DNA from 4 places in the Bradyrhizobium sp. 45 genome. Region 2 is predicted to be linked to each of the others. Evidence: predicted binding sites of a transcription regulator. Region 2 holds the regulator's gene; each other region holds the start of a gene.

Region 1 (4,108 bases), on a different contig from region 2:
ATCGCAAGCGTCTTGAGGCCGAGCGCAGCAAACCTTCCCTGCAGCATTTCCAGAATCGGCCCGCGCCGCTCCACGTCGAGCCGGCCCGTCAACGTCATGTGGAAACGGAATTCCTCCATCACGTAAGGATAGCCCCAGCGGTCGAGATAGTGGCGCTGCCGTTCGCTCAGCTTCTCCGGCTTGCGCCGCGCACGGTCTTCCGCGCTCAGCGGCGCGCGGAAGGAGTCGAAGTCGCGCGCGCAATCGGCGGCGAGCTGCTGGAGTTCGCCGACCGGCTCCCCGGGAATGACGGCGATGAAGCCGCTGATGGAATCGACGACCGGGCGGATCACCGGAATTGCGCGTGCCCTGCCGGCGAATGTCGCGCAGGCCGCAACAAGCTCGACCTCGCGCCTGTCGGACGCCAGCGCCATCGGCGCCTTCAGCGTGGCGTGAAAGCCGTATTTGCGGGGATCGGCGGTGACATCACGCCAGTCCGGCGCGAGACGCGATGCGTCGGCGGGAAACGGCAGCTCGTTGCCGGTATAGGCATCGTAGCCGAGCAACTCCTCGCCGAAGCGGGTGAGCGCGCTGTCGCTGCCTGCGGCAAAATAGATCGCGTAGCGGGGGAAACTCGTCATCGTCCGAGCATAGCGGGTTTATGCCGCGGCGACAGCTTGGCGCGGGGTAGCTGGCATGCCAAGCAACCGCGTCGCCTCGGTGAGATGCACGAGCTTGCCGCCTGATATCACGGCGATCAGCCGCGGCCGCAGCGGCATGCTGTCGTCGACCAGCAGAATGTCCGCGCGCCGGCCTTCCGCGAGCACGCCGCGATCTGCAAGACCGGTCGCGCGCGCGGGCGCGGCGGAGACCAGATTCCAGGCCTCGGTCAGCGGCAGCACGCCATCGGCGGCGAGCCGGAACGCAGCGAGCAGCTGCGCGGGATAGTAGTAGTCCGAGGCCAGAACCGAGCAGAGCCCTTTGGCGATCATGTCGGATGCCCTGGTCCAGCCCGTGTGGCTGCCTCCGCGCACGACGTTCGGCGCGCCGTAGACGATGGCGTCACCGTGGCTTGCTGCCGCCCGCGCTGTCTCCTCGTTGATCGGAAACTCCGCAATCGCCACGCCCATGGCGCGAAAGCCTTCGCGCATCGCCGGCGTCGCATCATCGTGCGAGAGCATCCGCACGTCGGCGGCGCGGGCCGTCGCGGCCAGCCGTGACACGGAAGCCGGCACATCCGCGGCGCGGGACATTATGTGTCCGACCAGCCGGTCGAATTCCTCGCTCGACAGGCCGGTGCGCTCCACCATGCGATTGCGCTTGCGCGGCTTGGCCATGTCCCCAACCGTGCCGTCCATGTGGTCGTTGAAGGCGAACAGGTCGACGCGGCCCTCAGTGAGCCATTGGCTGATCTCGGTTTCGGCGTCGAGATTGTAGGTCTCGTGGCGCAGGTGAAAGCGGGTGTCGGCGGCGAATTGCGGGCGCTGCCGTTCGATCGCCTCCATCAGGCTGCGCGCATTGCCGGCGCTGCGCAGGCCCGGCTCCCACGAACAGGTCGTGGCGTGAAAAACCGTGGTGATGCCGTTGCTGATCGCCTGGCGGTCGCTGTCGGCGAGCGCGACGTCGATCGGGAAATCGACCCCGGCGCGCGGCATCATCTGTCGCTCGAAGGCATCGCCATGCAGATCGACGATGCCCGGCAGGACCAGCAGATCGCGCGCCTTGATCGCCAGCCGCGCCCGGCTGCGCGAGGCATTGATCTCTGCGATGTCCGTTCCGGACACGAGAAGCGACGTTTCGGCGAACTCGGAGCCGATCAGGGCCCGCCCGCCCTCGAGGAATATGTCTGTCACGCGACCGCGCTTCGTTTGCTGGCAGAAGAGGGTGCCCCTGCTTCGTATGCCGTGAGGAAATCCTCAATCCCGAGCTTGCGGAAATTGGGCAGGGCTTCACGCAACTTGTCGTGATCCCAGTCCCACCAAGCGAGCCTCGCAAGCCGCCCCGCAACCTCTTCCGAGAACCGCCGGCGCACGATGCGCGCCGGATTGCCGGCGACGATGGTGTAGGCCGGAACGTCCTTGGTGACGATGGCGCCGGCCGCGATCACCGCGCCGGTGCCGATGTTGCGGCCCGGCAGAACGATCGCGCCATGGCCGATCCAGACGTCATGGCCGATATGGACGTGATGCTGGCGCCGCCAGTCGAAGAATTCCGTGTCGTCGCTCTCGCCTTCGAAATAGGCGCTCGAACGATAGGTGAAGTGCGCCTGCGTGGCGCGTTGCATCGGGTGATTGCCCGGATTGATCCGTGTCATCGCCGCGATCGAGCAGAATTTTCCGATGGTGGTGTAGGTGATCTGGGCGTCGTTCACGATATAGGAGTAATCCCCCATCGTCACCTCGTGCAGCATCGTGCGCGCGCCGACCTCGGTGTAGGCCCCAAGCCTGGCGTCGTGCAGCTTCGCGGAGGGATCGACAGTCGGCTGGACCGAAAGAGCTTTGGCGGCCATGTTGAATCCGAACGAGAGGGCGGGCGTTTCTCTTCGAGCGGCTTGATGACAATGTCATGACGACGCCATGACAGGGGATGAACAGGAGATGAGGTGTGTAGGATCGCCGCACCGCAACGTCCGTGTCACACAAGTGTCAAGCGCCGGCGTTAGCGGTGGGTCCCAGCTACTCTGGAGCCCTGCATGCTGGTGGTTGAAGGTCTGACGTGTCGCTTCGGCGTGAAAGCCGCGGTGGACGACGCCTCGTTTCAAGTCTCTCCCGGCGGCTTCGTCGGCGTGATCGGACGCTCCGGCGCCGGCAAGTCGACCCTGCTGCGCACCATCAACCGTCTCGCGACCCCTGCACAGGGCCGCATCCTGTTCGACGGCCTCGACGTCACGGCGCTGCGCGGCAAGGAGCTGCGGCAGTGGCGGGCGCGCTCGGCGATGATCTTTCAGCAGTTCAATCTGGTGGGCCGGCTCGATGTGCTCACCAACGTCCTGATGGGACGGCTTGCGACGATGCCGGCCTGGCGCTCGCTGTCGCAGACCTGGCCCGAGCAGGACAGGGCGCTGGCGATGTCCGCGCTCGAACAGTTCGACATTGCCCCGCTCGCGGCCCAGCGCGCCGATCAGCTCTCCGGCGGCCAGCAGCAGCGCGTCGCGATTGCCCGCGCGCTGGTGCAGCAGCCCGACATCATCCTCGCCGACGAGCCGATCGCCTCGCTCGATCCGCGCAACACCAAGATCGTCATGGATGCGCTGCTGCGCATCAACAAGCACTTCGGCATCACGGTGCTCTGCAATCTGCATTCGCTCGACCTGGCGCGCAGCTATTGCGACCGCCTGATTGGCATGGCGCAGGGCCGCGTGGTGTTCGACGGCGCGCCGGCCGAGCTGACCGACCACGTGGCGCGCGAGCTCTACGATCTCGAAGCCGCCGAAGTCATGGGCGGCACGCCTGCACCGGTGCGACAGGGCATTCCGGCGCTTGGAACGGCGGCCGCCGCCTGAGCTGCGCCGCATCAGGACTTACCAATTTTGCGTCAACCGACCTCAACCAATGAAGAGGCTATCATGATTACTCGCAGATTGATTCTCGCCGGCGCCGCCGCGCTCGCGTTGACGACTTCGGCCTCCGCCGAAGACTGGAAAGCCAAATATCCCGAGCTGACCTTCGCGGTCATTCCGGCGGAAAACGCCTCGGGCGTGACCGAGCGCTGGGCGCCGTTCATGAGCTATCTCTCCAGGGAATTGGGCGTGAAAGTCACGCTGCGCATCGCCAACGACTACGCTGCCGTAATCGAAGGCCAGCGTGCCGGCAACATTCACATCGCGAGCTACGGCTCGGCCTCGTTCGCCCGCGCCCGCCTGACCGGCGTCAAGACCGACGCCTTCGCCAACGACATCAACTCCGACGGCTCCACCGGTTATTACTCGGTGTTCTTCGTCAAGGCGAGCAGCGCCTACAAGAGCATCGACCAGCTCAAGGGCAAGAACCTCGGCCTGGTCGACCCGAACTCGACCTCCGGCAACAACGTGCCGCGCTTCGAGCTCGACAAGATGGGCATCGCGGACGCCGACACCTATTTCAGCAAGGTCGTCTTCACCGGAAGCCACGAGAACGCGATCCTGGCGCTG
Region 2 (4,108 bases):
CACTTGAATGTTGCGGACGGAGTGAGCGTGCATTGCGCAACGCACCATCGACCGGCCCGGAAAACGAAACGTGCCGCCTCTTGAGGGCGGCACGTGCGACTATCTTAGGCCTGGTGAAACGGGTGTCAATGCCGCCCGGAAAGCCTCGCGAAACGCTGAATCCGTAGTCTTGCGGTGCCGATTTTGCGGGATTTGGCCACGGAACATGTGGAAGCGAGTCGGCGGACTCTTGCGCGGGAGTCACGCCATATTGTAGCGTTTGGATTGTCAGATACGACATCTCGTGCAGTGGTTCTGATCTTTAAGTCCTTATGTACCGGCGTAAACGTTCGGGCGTTCAAGACGCGCCCGGCGAGCCTTAAGGGATTCTGGCGGCACGGGTTTTTGAAGGCTTAGGCATTCGCTGCGAGGCCCCAGGATGGCTGGCGCGCAGCGAGGGAAAGGGTGCAATGACGGTTTTGACCTGGTCCGATGATCGCGTCGAGCAGCTGAAAAAGCTCTGGGAGGCCGGACTTTCGGCCAGCCAGATCGCGGCGGAGCTCGGCAATGTGACCCGCAATGCCGTGATCGGCAAAGTGCACAGGCTCGGCCTTTCGGGCCGCGCCAAGAGCCCATCATCGGCAGCGCCGCGGCCGCGCAAGGCGCGCCCCGCGCAGCACATGATGCGGGTGAGCCGCCCGATCTCGCGCGGCAACACCGCGCTGGCGCAGGCCTTCGAGGTCGAGGCTGAGCCGGATCCGGTCACCTACGACAACGTGGTGCCGATGAGCCAGCGGCTGTCGCTGCTGGAATTGAACGAGGCGACCTGCCACTGGCCGGTCGGCGATCCCTCGAGCCCGGACTTCTTCTTCTGCGGTGGAAGGGCGCTGTCCGGACTGCCCTATTGCGCCCAGCACTCGCGCGTTGCGTACCAGCCCGCGTCGGATCGGCGCCGCGCACCGGTAAAGCCGGGTCCCCGTTAGTCGTCACGCGAAGACAGTTCAACAATTTCAGTGTCGTCCCGGCCTAGTGCGCAATTGCGCACGGGGGGCCGGGACCCATACTCCGAGCACGCAATAATCGTGCGGAAGGGGTCACTCCGAGTCTTCGCCAAACCACGTTCGGTGGTTATGGGTCCCGGATCAGCGCTCGCTTCGCTCGCTTGTCCGGGACGACGGCTGAGAATGCAGGGACAGCTCGCCAACAAACAAGCCTGCAACCCTACACCTGCTCCGCCTTCGCGAAGCGATCATCCAGCGCGTAGCCGGCGCCGCGGACGGTGCGGATCGGGTCCTGCTCGCGGCCGAGATTGAGCAGCTTGCGCAGGCGGCCGATATGCACGTCGACGGTGCGCTCGTCGATATAGATGTCGCGGCCCCAGACGCTGTCGAGCAGCTGCTCGCGCGAGAACACCCGTCCCGGATGCTCCAGGAAGAACTCCAGCAGGCGATATTCGGTCGGACCGAGATCGATCGGCCGGCCCGAGCGCGCCACGCGGCGCTTGTCACGGTCGAGCTCGATGTCGCCAAAAGCAAGGACGGTGGCGAGGCGCTCCGGGCTCGCGCGCCGCAGCAGGCCTTTCACGCGCGCCAGCAGCTCCGGCACCGAGAACGGCTTGACGATGTAATCGTCGGCGCCGGTCGCAAGACCCCGCACCCGCTCGCTCTCCTCGCCGCGCGCGGTGAGCATGATGATCGGGAGCTGCTTGGTCTCGGGACGGGTGCGAAGCCGCCGGCACAATTCGATGCCTGACAGGCCCGGCAGCATCCAGTCGAGCACGATCAGATCGGGGATGTGCTCCTTGAGGCGGGTGTCGGCGTCGTCGCCGCGCATCACCGTCTCGACGTCATAGCCGTCGCCTTCGAGGTTGTAGCGGAGAAGCTCGGTCAGGGCTTCCTCGTCCTCAACCACCATAATGCGTGCGCCCATCGGGTCGTCGCTCCTTAAGTCTTCAGGTGTTCGGTACCGTGTTGGCAAAGGTCGTCATGTCGCCCTTCGGCCGCTTGTCGGTGATCGCCTGGCCCTCGATCATGTAGAACACGGTCTCGGCGATATTGGTGGCGTGGTCGCCGATCCGCTCGATGTTCTTGGCGCAGAACATCAGATGGATGCAGAACGAGATATTGCGCGGATCCTCCATCATGTAGGTGAGGAGTTCGCGGAACAGCGAGGTGCAGATGGCGTCGACTTCCTCGTCGCCCTTCCACACCGCCATCGCCGCCGGCAAATCATGCGCGGCATAGGCGTCCAGCACCGACTTGACCTGCTGCTGCACGAGGTCGGTCATGTGCTCGAGGCCGCGGAACAGCTTGAGCGGATGGAAGTCCGTCTCCAGCGCCGCGACGCGCTTGCCCATGTTCTTGGCGAGGTCGCCGATGCGCTCGAGATCGGTCGCGACGCGCATGGCGCCGACGATCTCGCGCAGATCGACCGCCATCGGCTGGCGGCGGGCGATGGTGAGCACCGCACGCTCCTCGATGCGCTTCTGCAGCGCGTCGAGCTCGGTGTCGATGGCGACGACGCGCTGGCCGAGCGGGACGTCGCGGCGGATCAGCGCGTCGACGGACTCGACGATCATGCGCTCGGCGATGCCGCCCATCTCGGCGACCAGGCGAGTGAGTTCCTGGAGGTCGGTGTCGAAAGCCTTTGCGGTATGTTCAGAACCCATGTCGCGTCTCCTAGCCGAACCGGCCGGTGATGTAATCCTGCGTGCGCCGATCTGACGGCGACGTGAAGATCTTGCTGGTGTCGTCGAACTCTATCAGCTCGCCGAGATACATGAAGGCGGTCTTGTCGGAGACGCGCGCCGCCTGTTGCATGTTGTGGGTGACGATAGCGATCGTGTAATCCTCGGACAGCTCCTGGATCAGCTCCTCGACCTTGGCGGTCGAGATCGGGTCGAGCGCCGAACAGGGTTCGTCGAACAGGATCACCTCGGGCCGCACCGCGACGGTGCGGGCGATGCAGAGGCGCTGCTGCTGGCCGCCGGAGAGCGACAGGCCGGAGGCGTTGAGCTTGTCCTTGACCTCGTTCCACAGCGCGCCGCCGCGCAGCGCCTTCTCGACGCGGCCGTCCATCTCGGACTTCGAGATCTTCTCATAGAGACGGATGCCGAACGCGATGTTCTCGTAGATCGTCATCGGGAACGGCGTCGGCTTCTGGAACACCATGCCGACGCGGGCGCGCAGCAAATTGAGGTCCAGCCTGGGGTCGAGAATGTTGGTCTGATCGAGCATGAGCTGACCGGTGGCGCGCTGGCCGGGATAGAGGTCGTACATCCGGTTGAAGATGCGCAGCAGGGTCGACTTGCCGCAGCCCGACGGACCGATGAACGCCGTAACGCGGTTGGCGCCGAGCGTCAGGTTGATGTTCTTCAGCGCATGGTGCTCGCCGTAATAGAAGTCCAGGTTACGCACGGTCACCTTGGGGGGCGCCTCGGGCAGCACCGCCGCGTGCGGCAGTCCACCGGACGCGCTCATCGACACGGAAAGATCACTCATTTTGCGGTCCTCTCGGCGCCAAGGATGCGCGCGAAAATATTAAGGGCAAGAACGGTCAGGGTGATGAGCAGCGCCCCGCTCCAGGCCAACTGCTTCCAATAGGCATAGGGGCTCTGCACGAAGTTGTTGATGGTCACAGGCAGGTTCGCCATCGTCTTGTTCAGGCCGAGGCTGAAGAACTGGTTCGATAGCGCGGTGAACAGCAGCGGCGCGGTTTCACCGGCGACGCGAGCGGTCGCGAGCAGCACGCCGGTGATGAGACCCGATCGGGCAGCACGATAAGCGATCCGCTGGATCACCAGCGAACGCGGCAGGCCGAGCGCCGAGGCCGCCTCGCGCAACGCGTTCGGCACCAGCAGCAGCATGTCCTCGGTCGTGCGCAGCACCACCGGGATCACGATGACCGCGAGGGCGAGCGAGCCTGCGATCGCCGAGAAGCCGCGCATCGGCACCACCACGGCGCCGTAGATGAACAGGCCGATGATGATCGAGGGCGCCGAGAGCAGGATGTCGTTGATGAAGCGGATCACCGAGGTCAGCCGGTCATTGCGGCCGTATTCGGCGAGATAGGTGCCGGCGAACATACCGAGCGGCGCGCCGATGCCGACGCCGATCACGGTCATGATCAG
Region 3 (4,108 bases), 380 kb from region 2:
CATGAAGATCCAGAGCACGCCGACCACGGGCGGTGCCACCGCATAGGGCCAGATCAGGAGCGTGCGGTAGAGCATCGAGCCACGCAGCGGCTTGTCCGCCATCACGGCGAGCAGCAGCGCAAAGGACAGCGACGAGACGGCGATGGCGAACGAGAACAAGAAGGTCCGGACGATCGCCTCGAAATAGGCTGCGTCCTTGAACAGCTCGACGTAATTCTCGAACCAGACAAAGGTGGTCGACAGACCGAACGCATCCTGGAGCAGGAAGGACTGGATCACCGCCTGCAGGGCCGGCCAATAGAAGAAAATCAGGACGATCGCGAGCTGCGGCGCAACCAGCGCGTACGGTAACAGTCTTGACTGGAAGATGGCTTGCTTTTGCATGATGCCAGCAGAGCGGCAGGCCGGGTCGCGGCCTGCCGCTCATTGCCTCACTTGACGGCGGTCTTTTCGAACTGCCGCAGCATCGTGTTGCCGCGCTCGACGGCGGCATCGAGCGCCTGCTTGGCGCTCTTCTTGCCGGCCAGCGCTTGCTCAATCTCTTCCGACCAGACGTCACGCAGCTGCACCATGTTGCCGAGGCGCAGACCGCGCGAATTCTCGGTCGGCTCCTTGTTGGTCAGCTCGAGCAGCGGGGTCTCGAGATAGGGCTGATCCTTGTAGAAGCCTTCTTCCTTCGCCTTGGCGTAGGCCGCCTTGGTGATCGGCAGGTAGCCGGAGGCCTTGTGGATGTAGACCTGGCGATCGGTGTCGGAGAGGAAGGTCAGGAATTTCGCGACGCCCTTGTATTCCTCGGCCGACTTGCCGCCCATCACCCACAGCGAAGCGCCGCCGATGATCGAGTTCTGCGGTGCGCCCTTGACGTCGGGATAATACGGCATCGGCACGGCGGTGAAGTTGAACTTGGCCTGCGCCTTGACGTTGCCGAAGAAGGCCGACGAGGTCAGGTAGATCGGGCACTCGCCCGAAGTGAAGCGGCCTTCGCCGGTGTTGGTGCGGCCGGCGTAGTCATAGGTCTTGGTCTTCTGCAGCTCGACCAGGGTTTCGAGATGCTTGACCTGAAGCGGTCCGTTGAACTCGAGCACGGTGTCGAAGCCGTCGAGGCCGTTGGCCTTGCTGGCGAGCGGCACGTTGTGCCACGCCGAGAGCTGCTCGAGATTGACCCAGGTGATCCAGGAGCCCGAGAAGCCGCAGGTGTCATGACCGGCAGCCTTCAGCTTCTTGGCGGCCTCGAACGTTTCGGGCCAGGTCTTCGGGATCTCTACGTTCGCCTTCTTCAGCTCGTCGAGGTTCACCCACATCACGGTCGAGGACGAGTTGAAAGGGAAGGACAGCATCTCGCCCTTCGACGTCGAATAATAACCGGTGATGGCGGGCAGGTAGATCTTGGGGTCGAACTTCTCGCCGGCGTCGGCCATCAGCTTGTAGACGGGCTTCACGGCGCCGGTCGCGGCCATCATGGTCGCGGTGCCGACTTCGAACACCTGCATGATGTGCGGGGCGTTGCCGGCGCGGAACGCCGCGATGCCGGCGTTCATCGTATCGGGATAGTTGCCCTTGTAGGTCGGGATCACCTTGTAGTCGCTCTGCGACGCGTTGAAGTCGGTGGCGAGCTTGACGATGACGTCGTTGTTGGCGCCGGTCATCGCGTGCCACCACTGGATTTCGGTCACGGCCAAGGCCGGCGAGGCCGATAGTCCAACCGTGAGTGCAATAGCGGCAGCCGCTCCAAAATGTCGAAGAGCCATCAAGTAAACCTCCCTTGGGCCGTCAAAAATGATCGCTTGCGCTAGCAGCGCCATATGACGTTCACATGACTGTGTAAGCGGCCGAAACGAAAGCGGCAAGCGCTGGAAAAGGGAAGCCGTCAAATAGGCGAATGCCGCGCGCGCAGCGTCCTCCGTTCGCGGTGCACAGAGCGCCCGCACCGCACTGCGGCATTGCCGTGGGATGTGGAAGGCGAGGGCGCTAGCGCTTGCGCTCGGGGCCGCAGACAGTGCCCTGCTCGACCATCGCGTCGATCTCGGACCTGGAGTAGCCGAATTCGCCCAGGACCTCGGCGGCGTGCTCGCTGAATTTCGGCGGCAGGCGCCGCAGGCTCGGCTTGCTGCGGTCGAGCCGGATCGGCGACGCCACGCCCTTGTACCAATCCTTCTCGATAATATCGCCGCGCGCGATCGTGTGCGGGTTGGTCAATGCCTGGTCGATCTTCTGCACGGGGCCGGCGGGCAGGCCCGCGGCGAGCAGGCGATTGCACAGCGGCTCGGCCTCGTGCTGGCTGAACACGGCGGCAAGCTCGGCCCGCAGCGCCTCGCGATTGCCGATGCGATCCTTGTTGCGCGCAAAGCGCGGATCGGTGCCGAGCTCGGGCTTGCCGATCTCCTTGGCGAGCTTGCGGAAGGTGCCGTCATTGCCGACGCCGATGAAGATGTCGTCGGTCTTGGTCGGGAAGATCGCATAGGGCACGAGGTTGGGATGCTCGTTGCCGGTGAGCGACGGCGGCTTGCCATGCATGAAATAATTCGCGGTGTGCGGATGCATGATGGCGAGACCGGTCTCGTACAGCGTGGTCTCCAGGAACTGGCCCTGGCCCGAGCGCTGCCGCTCCGACAGCGCCATCAAGATGCCGATCGCCGCATAGAGGCCGGTGCCGATGTCGACCAGCGGCACGCCGATCCGCATCGGTCCGCTCTCGGGCGAGCCGGTCGCCGCGATCATGCCGGTCATGGCCTGGATGATGGCGTCATAGCCGGGATTGCCGCCGCGCGGGCCGTCGGCGCCGAAGCCGCAGATCCGGCAATGCACGAGGCGCGGAAATTTCTCGCGTAACACCTCGTTGCCGATGCCCCATTTCTCCAGCGTGCCCGGCTTGAAGTTCTCGATCAGGACGTCGGCGCTCTCCAGCATCTTGAGCAGCACGGTCCGGCCGCCCTCGGAGGCGAGGTCGAGGCCGATCGAGCGCTTGTTGCGGTTGATGCCGATGAAATAGGCCGCGTCTTCCTCGTGGAAGGGAGGGCCCCAGTCGCGTACCTCGTCGCCTGCGGGCGGCTCGACCTTGATCACGTCGGCGCCATGGTCGGCGAGGATCTGGGTGCAATAGGGGCCGCCGAGCACGCGCGTCAGATCGATGACGCGCAGGCCGCTCATTGCACCCATGGCAGCTCCAGAACTGGCGGCTTCAGTCATGCCTTCGCGTCCCCTGTGTCGGTATTGATCACAGGCCTAACGAGGTTCGTCCGAGCCGGCAATGGCTTCGCGCGTAGGGCGTCATGCAGGCCGCTCGCCGCAATCCCGCGGGATGGCAAATCAAGGGAGGCGGCCGGCCCGAGGGGTATCTCGGGCCAGCCGCTTCAGCTAACCGATCAGACGACCGTCAGACGGACGTCGACATTGCCGCGCGTCGCGTTGGAATACGGGCACACCTGGTGCGCCTTCTCGACCAGCGCCTCGGCTTCCGCGCGGGCGAGGCCCGGCAGCGAGACGGCAAGGTCGATGTCGAGACCGAAGCCGCCGGCCGCGCGCGGGCCGATGCCGACGGTCGAGGTCACGGAGGCGTCGGCCGGAACCTTGGGGCCGCCCTGCGAGGACACGAACTTCATCGCGCCGATGAAGCAGGCGGCATAGCCCGCAGCAAACAGCTGCTCGGGATTGTTGCCGGCGCCGCCTCCGCCGCCGAGCTCCTTCGGCGTGGTGAGCTTGACGTCGAGCGCGCCGTCGAGGGTCGCGGCATGGCCGTCGCGGCCGCCGGTGGCCTTTGCGCTGGTCTTGTAGAGGACGTTCACTGACATTTTTGTCTCCCTGTGTTTTCGGGGTGGGGGCGCCATCTTTATCGCAGGCAATTAGATTGCGCGCAATTGAAATTATAGCGTCTCACATTTAATTGTTCGCAATTGAATGTAGCGACGGCCGGCCCCAGAATGGAGCAAGTCCTGTGAGATTCTCGATGCCCCGGAAACATTCGGCAGCGGACGCGCCGCTGCGCCTCGACAACCAGATCTGCTTCGCGGTCTATTCCGCCGCGCATGCGTTCAACCGCGTCTACAAGCCGCTGCTGGACCGGCTCGGCCTGACCTATCCGCAATATCTGGTGATGCTGGTGCTGTGGGAG
Region 4 (4,108 bases), on a different contig from region 2:
CTCTGTGCAATCGTCGCCGTCATCCGCCCTGCCGAGGCTGATCCCCGCGCCGTTGTCGAGTTGTTTACCTCGCAGGGCTGCTCCTCCTGCCCGCCGGCCGACAAGATCATCGGCGACCTCGCCCGCGATCCCTCGATCATCGCGCTGAGCATGCCGATCGACTATTGGGACTATCTCGGCTGGAAGGACACATTGGCCGATTCGCGCTTCTCTGCACGGCAGCGTGCGTATTCGCGCATGCGCGGCGACCGCGAAGTCTACACGCCGCAGGTCGTGGTCAACGGCTCCACGCATGTCGTCGGCAGCGACCGCACCGGCATCGAAAGCGCCATCGGCAAAACCGAGACGGGCACTGGTGTGATGAGCGTGCCGGTGACGATGTCGCTCGCGGGCAAGCAGATCAACGTCTCGGTGGCCGCGAGCAAGGAGCCGACGGCGTCCCACGGCGAGGTCTGGATCTGCTCGATTGCGAGGTCGGTGCCGATCGCGATCAGTCGCGGCGAAAATCGCGGACAGCAAGTGATCTATCACAACGTGGTGCGCAACCTGCTGAAGGTCGGCGACTGGACCGGCCGCCCGGAAAGCTGGACGGTGCCGATCGAGAACCTCACGCGTGACGGCGTCGACGGTGCCGTGGTCTATGTCCAGGACGGCAGCCGGGAGAGACCGGGCCCGATGCTGGGCGCGGCGTACACGTCGCTGCACTGACGCGCACTTCGAATCGTCCGACTCAAGCACACTCTCAATCCTCATGGTGAGGAGGCGCGTCAGCGCCGTCTCGAACCATGCAGGCCCTGCTGAGGCAGCTCGGCCTCGATCCTTCGAGACGCCGCTTCGCGGCTCCTCAGGATGAGGGGAAAGGGTTTTTGCTGAGATGCTGAGATATCCGTCGAGGCAGAAACATCCCGACCCAAACAATTCGACTCAAACAAAAAAGGACCAACTCGCGTTGGCCCTCCTTGTCGTGCGAACAGACCCGATCCTGACGGCCCCGGGGGGCTGGGGGCTGAGGAATCCGGAACCGAAAGGACCGGGTCAACGCACATAGGTCTTTTCGCAACGCAGGGCGGCAGTCGCTTGGCGGAAAAGCGGCGACACTATGATTCCTGCTAACGATCCCGTGACGGTTTGCCGCGACAGAGTTCCACCGCTGCGTGTGGGCGGATTGGCTCCGATTCCAAGGTCCTTCCAAGGGCCCTTGCGGTGGGGAACAGTTGGCGCAATCATGCAACCGTCATGATCCGCGGTCGAGGGACGGTCTTCGCGGACGCGGTCATGCTGATGCGACAGGAGGCGGCCTATGAGTCTGTCGGAGGATACCGATCCGAGCGAACAGCGTGCGGCGGCGCGCCCCGCCGCTTCGAATGCGCAACTGAGCCGCGTGACGTTCAACCGGCTCGAGCTGCACCGTATTCTCAATCTCTACGGCCGGATGGTTGCCGAAGGCGAGTGGCGCGACTATGCCATCGACTTCCTCAGGGATCGCGCTGTGTTCTCGGTCTTTCGCCGCGCCTCGGAAGTGCCGATCTATCGTATCGAGAAGGATCCGCGCCTCGCGCGCAAGCAGGGCATGTACAGCGTGATCTCGGCGACGGGCTTGATCCTGCGCCGCGGCCACGAACTGGAGCGCGTGCTCCTGGTGATCGATCGCAAATTGGCGGTGGTGTAGCAGGGATCCAGTAGCCCGGATGAGCGTAGCGACATCCGGGTCTTTGCTTGCAGCGTTCCCGGGTATCGCTTCGCTCACCCGGGCTACGGGCCTTACTTCCCCGGCACGCTCTTGGCGCCCTCGCCGAGGCTCCGCTGCATCATTACCGTGTCCAGCCAGCGGCCGAATTTCAGCCCGACGCTGGGATGCGTGCCGATCATTTTGAAGCCGGCCCTGGTGTGCACGCCGATCGAGCCGGCATTGGTGGAATCCCCAATTACCGCGATCATCTGACGGAAGCCGCGTGCCTCGCATTCGACGATCAGCCGCTCCAGCAGGAGCGCCCCGATGCCGCGGCGGTGGAAGGATGGATCGAGATAGATCGAGTTCTCGACCGTGAAGCGGTAGGCCGGGCGGGGCCGGTAGGCACCGGCATAGGCGTAGCCGGCGACGCGCCCGTCGAGGATGGCGACGAAATAGGGGTAGCCGCCGTCGATCAGCGTGCGGTAGCGGCGCGTCATCTCGGCAAGGTCGGGCGGCTCCAGCTCGAACGTCGCGGTGCCCTCGCGGACAGCCTGCCGATAGATGGCCGTGATGGCGGGGAGGTCGGCCTCGGTGGTGGGCCTGATATCGGGTGCGGACATGCCGCAAGATTAGAGCCTTCCCGGGGCGGCTGGAAGAGGCAACCGTGCTTCCTCATACTCCGTCCTTGCGAGGAGCCCTTGCGACGAAGCAATCCAGAAATGCACCAGCGGAGGGACTCTGGATTGCTTCGCTGCGCTCGCAATGACGGTGGGTGTTGAGAGGCTCGCCCCAAACAAAAACCCCGGCCTCTCGGCCGGGGGTTGCTGTCGTCCACTCTGGGCTGGCGCTTAGTCGCGCTGGCCGAGGAGCTGCAGGAGCAGCGTGAACAAGTTGATGAAGTTCAGGTACAGCGACAGCGCGCCGGTGATGGCCGCACGCTCTGCGATGTCACCGCCGGCCGAAGCGTAACCGTAGATGTAGTCGTTCTTCAGCCGCTGGGTATCCCAGGCGGTGAGGCCCGCGAACACCAGCACGCCGACCACCGACACGACGAACTGCAGCACCGAGCTCGCCAGGAACAGGTTCACCAGGCTCGCGATGACGATGCCGATCAGGCCCATGAACAGGAACGAACCCATTCCGCTCATGTCACGCTTGGTGGTGTAACCGTAGAGGCTGAGCGCGCCGAAAGTCGCCGCGGTGATGAAGAACACCCGGACGATCGAGGTGTGCGTGAACACCAGGAAGATCGAGGACAGCGAGACGCCCATCAGTGCCGCGAACACCCAGAACAGGATCTGGGCGGTCGAAGGAGCGAGCCGGTTGATGCCTGCCGAGATCACGAACACCATGGCGAGCGGCGCGAGCATGAACAGCCACTTCAGGGGGCTGACGAACATCGCGTAGCCGAACGGCGTCAGGAACAGCTTGCCGACCCGCACGGCTTCCGGGGTCGGAACGTCCGTCACGGCGGCCATGTAGACGCCGAGGGCGGCAAGGCCGGTGATGGCCAGGCCGATGCTCATGTAGTTGTAGATGCGCAGCATGTAGGCGCGCAGGCCGGCATCGACCGTCGCGGCGTCAACACGCCCGGCGGCCCTGCCGAAAGGAGAAGCGTAATTGCGGTCTAGGTCCGACATGGTCGAATTCCCGTTGGTTGGTCCGGTCCGGCATGAGGGTCGCCATGCCGCCGGTTCGTCAAATTCTATCTCGGATACCGATGTCTGCCGACTAAATTTTGGCTAACAATCGGGGCTCCGAACCCATTCGATATGTGGGAAACTAACACATTCGCTGCAACCGTCCACGCGCGGCTGAATGTCGCCCTTACCTGCAATCCAGACGAGCGGACGTGGTTAATCGCTGGAATCGTGCGATTTCGCTCCCGTGCCGCCGCCCGCTACCATTTGTCACAAATTCCGCAACACCGTGGCGGGCTTTTTGTTCAACGCCAGCAGGGTGCCGGCGAGCCCGAGGCCGACCGTGACGACCAAGGCAGCCGCGACCACGCCGGCTGCGCTGCCGCCCTGCCAGACGAAAGTGAGGGTCATCAGCCGGGTCACGATCATCCAGGCCGCGACGCTGCCGGCGAAAACGCCGAAGACCGCGGTGGCAAGCCCGATCAGGAGGTATTCGAGCGCATAGGCGCCGAGCAGCCGCAGCCGGGTCGCGCCCAGGGTCTTGAGGATCACCGCATCGTAGACCCGGTGGCGATGGCCGGCGGCGAGCGCGCCGCCGAGCACCAGGATCGCCGAGATCAGGGTCACCGCGCTGGCGCCGCGGATCGCCAGCGCCAGGTTGGTCACGACCGAGCCGACCGTCTCCATCACCTCGCGCACGCGCACGCTCGTCACCATCGGATAGGCGTCAGCGACCTCCTTGATGATCTTGCCGTCGCCGGCCGCATCGCCGCCGGCTTCCGTCAGCGTCGCGATG

The links. The regulator PhoB, encoded in region 2, activates phosphate uptake and scavenging genes when phosphate is short. The targets are predictions, from matches to a motif close to TGTCATNNANCTGTCAT.
Region 1: the regulator PhoB is predicted to act here: its motif matches at 2,534-2,550, upstream of phnC (phosphonate ABC transporter ATP-binding protein).
Region 3: the regulator PhoB is predicted to act here: its motif matches at 1,803-1,819, upstream of ugpB (sn-glycerol-3-phosphate ABC transporter substrate-binding protein UgpB).
Region 4: the regulator PhoB is predicted to act here: its motif matches at 1,222-1,238, upstream of IVB42_RS19605 (DUF2794 domain-containing protein).

What each region holds. Positions count from the first base shown of each region.
Region 1 covers NZ_JADPIX010000122.1:225,998-230,105, forward strand. The annotation lists gene IVB42_RS21310 (DUF1045 domain-containing protein) at 1-620, opposite strand, end outside; gene IVB42_RS21315 (alpha-D-ribose 1-methylphosphonate 5-triphosphate diphosphatase) at 639-1,832, opposite strand; gene IVB42_RS21320 (chloramphenicol acetyltransferase) at 1,829-2,488, opposite strand; gene phnC (phosphonate ABC transporter ATP-binding protein) at 2,672-3,481, shown strand; gene phnD (phosphonate ABC transporter substrate-binding protein) at 3,545-4,108, shown strand, end outside.
Region 2 covers NZ_JADPIX010000049.1:55,970-60,077, forward strand. The annotation lists gene IVB42_RS06780 (GcrA family cell cycle regulator) at 450-962, shown strand; gene phoB (phosphate regulon transcriptional regulator PhoB) at 1,201-1,908, opposite strand; gene phoU (phosphate signaling complex protein PhoU) at 1,931-2,647, opposite strand; gene pstB (phosphate ABC transporter ATP-binding protein PstB) at 2,658-3,479, opposite strand; gene pstA (phosphate ABC transporter permease PstA) at 3,476-4,108, opposite strand, start outside.
Region 3 covers NZ_JADPIX010000049.1:439,682-443,789, reverse strand. The annotation lists gene ugpA (sn-glycerol-3-phosphate ABC transporter permease UgpA) at 1-384, opposite strand, end outside; gene ugpB (sn-glycerol-3-phosphate ABC transporter substrate-binding protein UgpB) at 432-1,748, opposite strand; gene IVB42_RS08470 (CaiB/BaiF CoA-transferase family protein) at 1,969-3,186, opposite strand; gene IVB42_RS08465 (organic hydroperoxide resistance protein) at 3,363-3,788, opposite strand; gene IVB42_RS08460 (MarR family transcriptional regulator) at 3,944-4,108, shown strand, end outside.
Region 4 covers NZ_JADPIX010000110.1:147,808-151,915, reverse strand. The annotation lists gene IVB42_RS19610 (DUF1223 domain-containing protein) at 1-708, shown strand, start outside; gene IVB42_RS19605 (DUF2794 domain-containing protein) at 1,301-1,669, shown strand; gene IVB42_RS19600 (GNAT family N-acetyltransferase) at 1,762-2,292, opposite strand; gene IVB42_RS19595 (Bax inhibitor-1/YccA family protein) at 2,521-3,312, opposite strand; gene IVB42_RS19590 (FtsX-like permease family protein) at 3,583-4,108, opposite strand, start outside.